Regions from separate parts of the Allobosea sp. ANAM02 genome, predicted to be linked through region 1. Evidence: predicted binding sites of a transcription regulator. Region 1 holds the regulator's gene; each other region holds the start of a gene.

Region 1 (4,138 bases):
GGCGGGCAGGGCGGGGCGGTTGCCGCCGCGCTCGTCACCGGCAAGCGCGGCCTGATCACGGAAGCCACGAACAACGACCTGCGCGCCGCCGGCATCTACCACATCGTCTCGATCTCGGGCCTGCACATGGTGCTGGCGGCCGGGACCATCTTCTGGCTGGTCCGCGCGCTGCTGGCCTTGTCGCAGACGGTGGCGCTGCACTGGCCGGTCAAGAAGCTCGCGGCGGTCGCGGCCATGATCGGCGCAACCGCCTATTGCATCTTTTCCGGCAGCGATGTCGCGACCGAGCGCTCGCTGATCATGACGCTGGTCATGCTCGGGGCGATTCTGGTCGATCGTGCGGCGCTGAGCATGCGCAATCTCGCGCTCGCCGCCATGATCGTGCTGCTGCGCGAGCCGGAGGCGCTGCTGGGGCCGAGCTTCCAGATGTCCTTCGGCGCGGTCGCGGCGCTGATCGCCTTCGCCGAGCGCTGGGAAAGGAGAGATCGCAGCGAGCCGCCGCCCGCGTTGCCGTGGCCGCTCGGATCGATCTGGATGGCGGCGCTCGGCATCCTCGTCACCACCATGCTGGCGACCGCCGCGACCGCGCCTTTCGGCGCCTATCATTTCCAGACCTTCAATCCCTTCGGCCTGCTCGGCAACGCCATGGCGCTGCCCTTCGTCTCGCTTTTCGTGATGCCGGCGGCGGTATTCGGCGTGCTCGCCTATCCGTTCGGACTGGACTGGCCGGCCTGGGCCCTGATGGGGTTGGCTTCCGACGTGGTGCTCAAGGTCGCGCATTGGGTCGCGTCCATCGATCACTCCACCGTGACGGTCGCGGCCTTCGGCCCCGCGGTGCTGGCGTGCTTCGCGATGGCGTTACTGTGGCTTGCGCTCTGGACGACGGCCTGGCGATGGCTGGCGGCTGTGCCGCTGGTCTTCGGCGTCGCCATCGCCGGCAAGCCGGAACGGCCGGAAATCCTGATCGAGCGCGACGGCTCGGGTCTGGCCGTGCGCGGCGCCGACGGGCGCCTCGCCATCGCCGGAAAGCCCAGCCGCTTCGTTCTGCAGCAATGGCTCGCGGCCGATGGCGACAGCCGCTCACCCGACGATCCGACATTGCGCGCCGGCATCGCCTGCGATCGTCTGGCTTGCGTCGCGCAGACGGCCGACAAGCGCACGATTTCCTATACGCGCGAGCGCCTCGCCATCATCGAGGACTGCCTACGGGCCGATCTCGTCGTCACCGCGATCCCCTGGAGCGGGACCTGCAAGGCCAGGCTGATCGAGCGGATGGCGCTTACGCGCGACGGCGCAACCTCGCTCTATCGCAAGGCATCGGGGTGGAGCAGCCGAACCTCGGAGCCGAGCGATGCCGAGCGCCCATGGAGCCGCCGGCGCGAAGCTCGTCCGGCGGCGTCGGCCAACCAACCCACCGCCGCACGCTCGGCATCGTCGGCCGACAGCGACCCCGCCCCCGACACGGAACGCCTTCAGTAACGCCGCATCAGGTTGACGAGGCGGCCCTGGATCTTGACCCGGTCGGGCCCAAGCACGCGGGTCTCATAGGCGGGGTTCGCCGCCTCAAGCGCAATGGAGGAGCCGCGCTTGCGCAGGCGCTTCAGCGTCGCCTCTTCGTCGTCGATCAGGGCCACGACGATATCGCCGGTATTGGCGGTGTCCTGCCGGCGGATGACGACCGTGTCGCCGTCGAGGATGCCGGCCTCAACCATCGAATCGCCCCGCACTTCCAGCGCGTAATGCTCGCCGGAGCCGAGCATGTCCGGCGGCAGCGAGACCGTGTGGCTGCGGCTCTGGATCGCCGAGATCGGCGTGCCCGCCGCGATCCGGCCCATGACGGGGATGGCGATGGCATGCCGGCTGTCGTCCTCGACCGCCGCGGGCCGGGGCTTGGCGACGCTCGGCTGCGCGCCCAGGCCGCCCTGAACGACGGCCGGGTTGAAGCGCGGGCGCGGCTGCGGGGCGCCGAGCCCGTCCGGCATCTTGATGACCTCGAGCGCGCGCGCCCGGTTCGGCAGACGGCGGATGAAGCCGCGCTCCTCCAGCGCCATGATCAAGCGGTGGATGCCGGATTTCGAGCGCAGGTCGAGCGCGTCCTTCATCTCGTCGAAGGAGGGGGGTACGCCACTTTCGCGCAAGCGTTCCTGGATGAAGCGCAGGAGTTCGTGTTGCTTGCGTGTCAGCATGGTCGCCGCCAGCCCCTCAAAGCGCAGATTCGAAACAAAGCACGAACACCATACGCGTTCTGCTTGTGTTCCGCAAGTTGCTACCGCAAGGGCAGAATCCGGCAGGCATCGCCCTTCCTGGCCGGGGCGGCATGGGCCGGGCGGATCGTCAGGGCCTGCGCCCGCGCCAGCGTGCCGAGCGTCGAGGAATCCTGCCGGTCGAAGGGCGTCGCGAGCCAGCCTTCCGGCGTCAGCGCGAGCTCCGAGCGAAGGTAATCTTCCCGCTCGTCATTGCCGGGCATGTCGCGGCCGAGGATGGCGGGGATGCTGCGGTCGCGATCGGCATCGGCGATGCCGAGCAGCGCCTCGATCAGGGGCAGGACGAAGAGATGGCCGCAGACGATCGAGGAGACCGGGTTGCCCGGCAGGCCGACCACGACCATCCGGCCGAGCCGCCCGGTCATCATCGGCTTGCCCGGCCGCATAGCGATCTTCCAGAAGCCGAGCGCCATGCCGGCGCGCGTCAGCGCCTCCTGCACGAGATCATGCGCGCCGACGGAGGCACCGCCCAGCGTGATCAGCACATCGGCATCGGCCTCGCTCGCCCTTGCGATCTTGCTGGCCAGATCAGCATGGTCGTCGCGGGCGATGCCGAGATCGAGCACGGTGCCGCCGGCCTTCTCGACAAGCGCGGCCAGCGAGAACGAGTTCGAGGCGACAATCTGGTCGCGGCCGACCGGCTCGCCGGGCGACACCAGTTCGTCGCCGGTGGCGAGGATCGCGACACGCGGCTTGCGCCGGACGGGCAGGGTCGGATGCCCCATCGCGGCGGCAAGGCCGAGCGCCGCGCTGTCGAGCACGCGGCCGGCGGAGAGCAGGACGTCGCCTTCGTGGAAATCCAGCCCCGCGGCGCGCAGGAACTTGCCCTTGGCAGGCGGCACACGGACGCGGATGACCGGGCTTCCGACGCCGTCGGCATCTTCCTGCATCAGGATGGTGTCGGCGCCCTCAGGCATCGGCGCGCCCGTGAAGATGCGCACGGCTTCTCCCGGTCCGACGGCGCCCTCATAGGCCCGGCCGGCAGCGGATTCGCCGATCACCGAGAGCGACACGCCTTCCGCCATCTCGTCGCCGCGCACGGCATAGCCGTCCATGGCGGAATTGGCGAAGGGCGGCTGGGTCCTGAGCGCCTTGACCTCGCCGGCCAGCACCCGCCAGGCGCATTGCGCCAGCGGCAGGGCTTCCGCCTCGGCCGGTCCCGGAATGCTGTCGAGCAGCGCCTTGCGCGCGACGGGAACCGGGGTGAGCGCCATCAGAGCATGATGCCGAAAAGTGGGAACCGGTTTTCGGATGACATCATGCTCATTCCTTTAGCCAACTTTCGCCTCGTAATCGCCGGACTGGCCGCCGGATTTGTGCAGCAGGCGGATATTCTCGATCCGCATCGCCCGGTCGACGGCCTTGACCATGTCGTAGACCGTCAGGCAGGCGACGGAGACGGCGGTCAGCGCCTCCATCTCGACGCCGGTCTGGCCCTTCATCTTGACCTCGGCACGCACGCGCACGCCTGGCAGGGCCTCGTCGATGGCGAGGTCGACGGCGATCTTGCTCAGCAGCAGCGGGTGGCACAGCGGGATCAGCTCATGCGTGCGCTTCGCCGCCATGATGCCGGCGAGGCGCGCGGTGCCGAGCACATCGCCCTTCCTGGCGTTGCCATCGCGCACGATCGCGATCGTCTCCGGCGCCATGACGACCTGGCCCTCGGCGACCGCGATGCGGGTCGTCTCGGCCTTGCCGCCGACATCGACCATATGCGCCTGGCCTTGCGCGTCGAGATGGCTGAGCCGGCTCACGCCGCGACGGCCTTGCCGGTGAGCAGCGCCTGCGTTGCGGTGGTGACGTCGGCCTGCCGCATCAGGCTCTCGCCGACGAGGAAGGTATTCACGCCGATCCGGTTGAGCCGGGCGATGTCG
Region 2 (4,138 bases), 640 kb from region 1:
AGACGGTGACCGTCAGCTTGTCCTTGGGTAGGCCGAATTCGCGCGTGACCAGGGTCCAGGCGTGATGGATCGCCTGTTCCTTGAAATAATCGCCGAAGGAGAAGTTCCCCAGCATCTCGAAGAAGGTGTGGTGGCGGGCGGTGTATCCGACATTGTCGAGATCGTTGTGCTTGCCGCCGGCGCGCACGCATTTCTGGGCGGTGGTGGCGCGCGAATAGGGGCGCTTCTCCTGGCCGGTGAAGACGTTCTTGAACTGCACCATGCCCGAATTGGCGAACATCAGCGTCGGGTCGTTGCGCGGCACGAGCGGGCTCGACGGCACGATCTCGTGGCCCTGGGACTTGAAGTAGTCGAGGAAGGTCGACCGGATATCGTTGACGCCGCTCATCGCTCTTTTGCGCTTCTCAACTCGGGCAGAAGCCGGGCGCACCCGGCAGGAAGGTCCGGTTCTAGTCAGGCGGCTCGCGCCTGTCCAGAAAGCTCGATGCGCTGCACTGGTCCAAGGCCTTACCGGCAAACGAAAAGGGCGGCCCGGAGGCCGCCCGTTGCATTGGAACGTCATTCTCGGGCGGAGCGAAGCGCAGACCCGAAAACCTCTTTCAGGATAGGTCGCCTCATTCGGCCCGAGATGCTCGGGTCAAGCCCGAGCATGACGGCGTTCGATGTCTCAGGCCTCGCCTTCGTCGAGATCGTCTGCGGTCGGCGCTGCCTCGTCGAGGATGCGGTCGGCGACGAGGCCGGAATTCTGCCGGATCGTGGCCTCGATCTTGGCGGCGACGTCCGGGTTGGCCTTGAGGAAGCTTTTGGCGTTCTCGCGACCCTGGCCGAGGCGCTGGCTGTCGAAGGAGAACCAGGCGCCGGCCTTCTCGACCATGCCGGCCTTGACGCCGAGATCGATCAGCTCGCCGACTTTGGAGATGCCCTCGCCGAACATGATGTCGAACTCGACCTGCTTGAAGGGCGGCGCGACCTTGTTCTTGACGACCTTGACGCGGACCTGGTTGCCGGTCGCCTCGTCGCGCTCCTTCAGCGTCGAGACGCGGCGGATGTCGAGGCGCACGGAAGCGTAGAACTTGAGCGCGTTGCCGCCGGTGGTCGTCTCCGGCGAACCGTACATCACGCCGATCTTCATGCGAATCTGGTTGATGAAGATGACCATGCAGTTCGAGCGCGAGATCGAGGCGGTGAGCTTGCGCAGGGCCTGGCTCATCAGGCGGGCCTGGAGGCCCGGCTGGACATCGCCCATCTCGCCCTCGATCTCGGCACGGGGCGTCAGCGCCGCGACCGAGTCGACCACGAGCACGTCGATCGCGCCGGAGCGGACGAGCGTATCGGTGATCTCCAGCGCCTGCTCGCCGGTATCGGGCTGCGAGATCAGGAGGTCGTCGAGATTGACGCCGAGCTTGCGGGCATAGACCGGGTCGAGCGCATGCTCGGCATCGACGAAGGCGCAGACCCCGCCCTTCTTCTGGGCCTCGGCGATGGTGTGCAGGGCGAGCGTGGTCTTGCCCGAGGATTCCGGCCCGTAAATCTCGACGATGCGGCCCTTGGGCAGGCCGCCGACGCCGAGCGCGATGTCGAGGCCGAGCGAACCGGTCGAGATCGTCTCGATCTCGATCGCCTGCGGGTTCTTGCCCAGCCGCATGATCGAGCCCTTGCCGAAGGCGCGTTCGATCTGGGAGAGCGCCGCATCGAGCGCCTTGGCCTTGTCCATCGAGGAGCCTTCCACGAGTTTGAGATTCGCCTGATTCACGTTTCGGGCTCCTTATGGCAGGGCGAGGGGGACATCTCAATGCGTCTTGACATGAGAATGGTCACGCTTTGTTCCTGCTATCAAGTTCTTTTTTTGTTCTCAGTGTCAGTTTCTGTCAGGAGATGTGTCAGGAGCTGTCACGGGAGGCATGGGCGCCGGTCGCTTCAGCCCTCATCCTGAGGAACAAGCCGGAGGCTTGCGTCTCGAAGGATGTTCCAGATGTTCCGGGAGCCTCCTGAAACATCCTTCGAGACGCCGCTACGCGGCTCCTCAGGATGAGGGCTGAGAGAGGCTGGAACGGGCCCTCAGCCCATCGCCGCCTTCACGGTCTCGACGAGCTGCTTCATCGTGAAGGGCTTGGGCAGGAAGTGGAATTCCTCGCCTTCCGGCAGGTTCTTGCGGAAGGCCTCTTCGGCATAGCCGGAGACGAAGACGACCTTGGTGTTCGGGTTGCGCTTGCGCAATTCGCCGAGCAGCGTCGGGCCGTCCATTTCCGGCATCACCACGTCGGAGACGACGAGATCGATCTGGCCGTCGTTCTGCAGGAACGTATCCAGCGCCTCGACGCCGGAGGCAGCCTCGTGGACGGTGTAGCCGCGCGAGACCAGCATACGGGCGTTGAGGGCGCGGACCGCATCCTCGTCCTCGACCAGCAGGATGACGCCGGCGCCGGTATGGTCGGCAGCGAGCTTCTTCGGCGCTTCCCTGGCGGCGGCTTCCGCGGCGATCTCCTCCTGGCTCGGGACATGGCGGGGCAGGAAGATCTGGAAGGCCGTGCCCTTGCCGATGGTCGAGTCGACGAAGACATAGCCGCCGGTCTGCTTGACGATGCCGTAGACCATGGAGAGGCCGAGACCGGTGCCCTTGCCGACCTCCTTGGTGGTGAAGAAGGGCTCGAAGATCTTGTCGAGATGCTCCTGCGGGATGCCGGTGCCGGTATCCTCGACCTCCAGCAGCACGTAATCGTCGGTCGGCAGGGCCTCGTGGCCGAAAGAGGCGCAGTCCTCGCGGGCGACGTTGCGGGTGCGCACCGCAAGCCTGCCGCCGTCCGGCATGGCGTCGCGGGCGTTGACGGCGAGGTTGACGATGACCTGTTCGAGCTGGCCGAGATCGGCCTTGACCGGCCAGAGGTCGCGGCCCTGGCGGACGTCGAGCGTGACCTTGTCGGCGACGACGCGCTTCAGCATCAGCGAGAGGTCGGAGAGCACCTCGCCCAGCTCCAGCACCTGCGGGCGCAGGGTCTGGCGGCGCGAGAAGGCAAGAAGCTGCCGCACCAGCGCCGCGGCGCGGTAGGCGTTCTGCTTGATCTGCATGATGTCCGGGAAGGACGGGTCGGTGGGCCGATGACTCGCCAGCAGGAACTCGGAGGCGTTGATGATGACCTGCAGCACGTTGTTGAAGTCGTGCGCGATGCCGCCGGCGAGCTGGCCGACCGCCTGCATCTTGCCGGCCTGATCCATGTTGTCGCGCAGTTTGCGCTCGGCCGTCGTCTCCAGCGCGTAGACGATGGCGCGCTCGCCGTCGCCGCCCTCGGTGCCGGCGACGGGGGTAAGGTACAGCTTGGCCGAGCGGCCGTCCTCGCCGGCGAGCGCGAGATCGAGCGGGGCGCCGCCCGAACGCCCGGCGACCACCTCGGCCAGCGCAGCGTCGAGGCCCGCACCGGAGGCGACGAGATCGTGGATGGTGCGGGGGCGCAGGCCTGCCGGGATCAGGCGGGCGAAGGCGGCGTTCGAGTGCAGGATCGCGCCGGTCTCGTCGACGGTCGCGATCGCCATCGGCGTCGAATGGAAGAAGCGGGCGAAGCGGACCTCGGCATCGCTGCCGCCATCGGCGCCGGCCTCGCCCGCGGTGCGGTTGAGGACGAGGGTGCGCGAGGGGCCGGCGCGGCCGTCCTGGCCGAAGGCGACCTGATGATGCAGGCGCACGGGGAGGGGCGCGCCGTTGCGGCGCTTCAGGTCGACATCGAGCACCTCGACGCGGACATCGCCGGGCTGGCCGCGGATCGCCTGGATCAGGGCGGCGGCGGAAGGGGTGCAGACATCGTCGAGATGCAGGCCGCCGGAGCCGAAGCGGGCGAGGTCGAAGTCGAGCCAGCCGGAGAGAGTGGCGTTGAGATAGGAAATCTCGCCGTCGGCGTCGATCGAGATGAAGCCGGCCGGCGCGTGGTCGAGATAGTCGATCGCGTGCTGGAGTTCCTGGAAGGCGTTCTCCTGGCGCTCGCGCTCCGGCGTGATGTCGGAGACCGACCAGAGCGTCGCCGTCGTGGCCTCGCGGCGGACGGGGGAAACGCGGACGCGATACCAGCCGACCTCGCCGCGCCCGTTCAGCGCGGGCTCGAGACGCACCTCCTCGACGAGGCGGCGATGCTCGCGGGCGGCGGTGGCG
Region 3 (4,138 bases), 240 kb from region 1:
GCGCAGCGAGCGCGGGTCGAGATTGGAGGAGCCGACATAGGCCCAGCTCCCGTCGATGGCGAGCAGCTTGGAATGGTCGAAAGCGCCGGTCGAGCGCCAGATCCGGCAGTAGTTCTTCAGGATCTGGTCGAATTGCGCGGTCATGGCGCGGTCGACCAGCACGAGATTGTTGACCGAGGGCACGACGATATCGATGTCGACGCCACGCCGCGCCGCGGTGACGAGCGCGCTGATCAGTTCCTGGTCCGGCAGGAAATAGGGCGACATGATCTTGACCGACTGGCGCGCCACCGAGAGCGCCCCGGTCAACAGCTTGTGATTGGTCTCCAGATAGGCGTCCGGGCCGGACGGCACTGCGCGTGCCAGCACGGGCATGCCGACGCGCTCCAGCGCGGGAATCTCCCAGGCGGGACCCGCGAGCGCCTCGCCGGTGGCGAAGCACCAGTCCTCGGCTGCCACCGCGAAGAGATCGGCCACTACCGGGCCTTCGACCTTGAAATGCGTGTCATGGGCGAAGGCCTCGCCGGCGAATTCGCGGGTGAAGCCCTCGCGGATATTCATGCCGCCCATGAATCCGGCTACGCCGTCGATGACGATGATCTTCCGGTGCGTCCGGAGATTGGCATAGGGCAGCCTGAGGCCCATGATGATGTTGCCGTTGAAGACATCGACCGCGACCCCGCCCTCGCGCAGATGCCCGGCGATGCTCGGCACCGAATAGCGCGCGCCGACCGCGTCGATCAGCACCCGGACCGCGATTCCACGTTGATGCGCGGCGATCAGCGCATCGGCGATGCGCAGGCCGAGCGGATCGCGGTCGAAGATATAGCTCTCCAGGATGATGCTGCGCTCCGCCGCCGCGATCGCCGTGAGCATCGCGGCATAGGCTTCGTCGCCGGTCTCCAGCGTCTCGATGCGGTTGCCGGTGGTCAGCGGATGGCGGGCGACGCGGTCGCCCAGTGTCTTGAGCGCCAGGAAGCGCCGGCCGAACTGCGTCGCGACCGCTTCGTCCTCGACATGGAAATCGGCCGACGCCATGCCGTGGCCCGGCCGCTGGGCCAGGATCGAGGCTCGCCGGATGCGGTTGACCCCGGCGATGGCGTAGAGCAGCGGCCCGACGATCGGCGAGAGGATGATGACGCCGACCCAGCCGATGGCGGCGCGCACCTCGTCCTTCGTCATCACCGCATGGGCGCCGGCGACCGTCGACATGGCGATGGTGATGACCGCGAGGATATGCGGCCAGTAGTCTTGGAGAATCCCCCACATGCTCCGACGCTAACCTGCGGCGAGGCGTTCCGCCATGCTCGGCCCGCCGGAGACGCCTTCTTGTCAGGCCCATGCATGATCGTCGCCTGTGCGGGCTGCCTCAGGATGAGGGCTGGAGTTTCCAGCCAGGCATTTTGCGCCACGCCCTGGCAGGGGCATGGGGACGGCCGGAAGACTCGACTCGCCTTCCGGAAAGGGGCGTTCTATAAAAGAACAAAGAGAGAACAATTGCCGTGCCCCTCATACCGGAAACCGCGCCGACCCTGTCCGACCTTCGCCGCAGCCTCACTGAGGCCGCCCTGCGGAGCGGTCCGGCTGCGACCGGGCGGATCGATCTGGGCGTGTCCGCTCTGGACGAAGTCCTGAATGGCGGGCTCGCGCGGGCGGCGTTGCATGAGGTCTATGCCGCCGAGGTGGCCGATCTCGCCGCCGCGACCGGCTTCGCGCTCGGCCTCGCATTGCGGGCGGGGCAGGCGGAAGAGAAGGCCAGCGACCGCACCATTCTCTGGGCGCGGCAGGATTTCGTCGATGCCGAGGCCGGGCGGCTCCATGCGCCGGGGTTGAACGAACTCGGCCTCGATCCGGCGCGCCTGCTGCTGGTGCGGGCGCGCGACGGCGAGGGCGTGTTGCGGGCTGGGGCCGAGGCGGCGCGCTGCCCTGCGCTGGGTGCCGTGCTGATCGAGCCCTGGGGCGAGCCGCGCCCTTTCGACCTGACGGCAAGCCGCCGCCTGGCTTTGGCGGCGGAGGCTTCGGGCGTGCCGGTGCTGCTGCTGCGCGTCGCGGCGGCCGAGGCGCCGAGCGCGGCGCGCACCCGCTGGCAGGTGAGGGCGCTCGCCTCGCGGGCGCTGGAGGCGAATGCGCCGGGGGCGCCGGCCTTCGCCCTGAGATTGCTGCGCCAGCGCGGCGGCGCGGCCGGGCGTGAGTGGCGTGTGGAGTGGGACCGTGACCGACATTGCTTTGCGGAACGCAGCCTTTTCGATCGAGCCTCCCGGACTGACCATGCCGCGCCGCTATCTCGCCCTCTGGTTCCCCTATCTGGCGACGGACAGGTTGCGGCGGACGGGCGCGATTCCGGCCTCCGGCGCGCCGGCTGAGAAGCCGCATGTCCTGACCGGGATACAGGGCAATGCCTTGCGCATCGTCGATTGCGACCGGCGCGCCGTCGAACTCGGCCTGACGCGGGATATGACGCTCGCCGATGCCCGCGCCCGCATTCCCGATCTCGTCGCGCTGGAGACGCAAGCCCAGGCCGATCACGAATTCCTCGAAGCGCTCGCCGGTTTCTGCGACCGCTTCACCCCGCTGGTCGCGCTCGACGAGCCGCATGGCCTGATGCTCGACATCACCGGCTGCGCCCATCTCTTCGGCGGCGAGGCCGGGCTCGGCAATCTGGCTGCGCGCGCCATGCAGCGCGGCGGCCTTCAGCTCAAGGCTGCCATCGCCGGAACGCCCGACGCGGCCCGTGCCTGCGCCCGCCATGGCCGCGGCGGCATCGTCCCGCCCGGCCAGGAGGAGGCGTGGCTCCGCCCGCTACCGACCGCCGCGCTCGATACCGACGCCGAGACCGTGATCGCGCTCTCCCGCGCCGGCCTCAAGACGCTCGACCATCTCGCGGAGCGGCCGTCTGAGACGCTCTCCGCCCGCTTCGGCGAGGGGCTGGCGGTCAAGCTCCGGCGTATCCTCGGCCATGAGGATCGCCGCATCACGCCGTTGCGCCCGCCGCCCGATTGCGTGGTCGAGCGCCATTTCGCCGAGCCCTTCGCCGATACTGCGAGCCTGGAAGCCGTGGTCGTCAGGCTGATCGGGGAGGCCGCCCGCGTGCTGGAAGCCCGCGGCGAGGGCGGGCGCGTCTTCGAACTCGGTTTCTTCCGCAGCGACGGCGCGGTGCGCCGCCTCGCCATCGAGACCGGCCGCCCGTCGCGCGACGCCAAGGCGCTGCTCCGGCTCTATCGCGAGCGCGTCGAGACCCTGTCCGATCCGCTCGATCCCGGTTTCGGATTCGATGCGATCAAGCTCGCCGTGCCGCTCTGCGAACCGCTCGACACGCCCCAGCACAGCCTCGACGGTCGTGCGGTCGAGGAGGAGGCGGTGGCCGATCTCGTCGACCGGCTCGTCACCCGCTTCGGCCGCGACCGTGTCTTGCGCTTCGTAGCACAGGACACGCACCATCCCGTTCGCGCCGCGAAAGCACTATCGGCCGCCGCGCCGCTGCTGGAGGCCGAATGGTCTACACCCGAGGCGCAGGCCCCCCCGGCCCGCCCGCTCCAGCTCTTCGAGCCGCCTCAGCCCGTCGAGGCCATCGCGGAGGTGCCGGACGGTCCGCCGATCCGCTTCCGCTGGCGCCGCCTCACCCATGACGTCGCCCGCGCCGAAGGCCCCGAGCGCATCGCGCCGGAATGGTGGCGCGACGGCTCGGACGAGCCGATGCGCGACTATTACCGCGTCGAGGATGCGCAAGGTCGCCGCTTCTGGCTCTACCGCATCGGCTTCTACGAGGCCGATGCCGCCCCGCCGCGCTGGTTCCTGCACGGGCTCTTCGCATGATGTGCCAAGCTCGCCAGCCAATCTTTGCCTCAGCCCTCATCCTGAGGAGCCGCGAAGCGGCGTCTCGAAGGATGGTCCAGATGGTTCCGGAGCCTCCTGAAGCACCCTTCGAGACGCGAGCGTTGCCCACTCCTCAGGATGAGGGCTGTGGGGGGCAGGGAGCACATATGCCATGAGCCCCTTCGCCGAACCCGTTGCCGCCACGCATTTTTCCTTCCTGCGCGGCGCCTCGCCCGGGCCGCATATGGTGCTGACGGCGCTGCTGCTCGGCTATTCCGGCATCGGCATCGCCGATCGCAACACGGTGGCGGGCGTCGTGCGGGCC

The links. Region 1 encodes LexA, which represses DNA repair genes until DNA is damaged. Its sites were predicted from a motif close to TGTTCNNNNTGTGTTCNG; they were not measured.
Region 2: the regulator LexA is predicted to act here: its motif matches at 1,837-1,854, upstream of recA (recombinase RecA).
Region 3: the regulator LexA is predicted to act here: its motif matches at 1,479-1,496, upstream of OCUBac02_RS14555 (ImuA family protein).

Annotation. Positions count from the first base shown of each region.
Region 1 is NZ_AP022848.1:2,783,088-2,787,225, forward strand. It holds gene OCUBac02_RS13425 (ComEC/Rec2 family competence protein) at 1-1,479, shown strand, start outside; gene lexA (transcriptional repressor LexA) at 1,473-2,186, opposite strand; gene OCUBac02_RS13435 (molybdopterin molybdotransferase MoeA) at 2,267-3,478, opposite strand; gene moaC (cyclic pyranopterin monophosphate synthase MoaC) at 3,536-4,018, opposite strand; gene trpC (indole-3-glycerol phosphate synthase TrpC) at 4,015-4,138, opposite strand, start outside.
Region 2 is NZ_AP022848.1:2,142,172-2,146,309, forward strand. It holds gene alaS (alanine--tRNA ligase) at 1-388, opposite strand, end outside; gene recA (recombinase RecA) at 668-1,753, opposite strand; gene cckA (cell cycle histidine kinase CckA) at 2,059-4,138, opposite strand, start outside.
Region 3 is NZ_AP022848.1:3,024,934-3,029,071, reverse strand. It holds gene OCUBac02_RS14560 (phospholipase D-like domain-containing protein) at 1-1,269, opposite strand, end outside; gene OCUBac02_RS14555 (ImuA family protein) at 1,503-2,363, shown strand; gene OCUBac02_RS14550 (Y-family DNA polymerase) at 2,269-3,813, shown strand; gene OCUBac02_RS14545 (error-prone DNA polymerase) at 3,986-4,138, shown strand, end outside.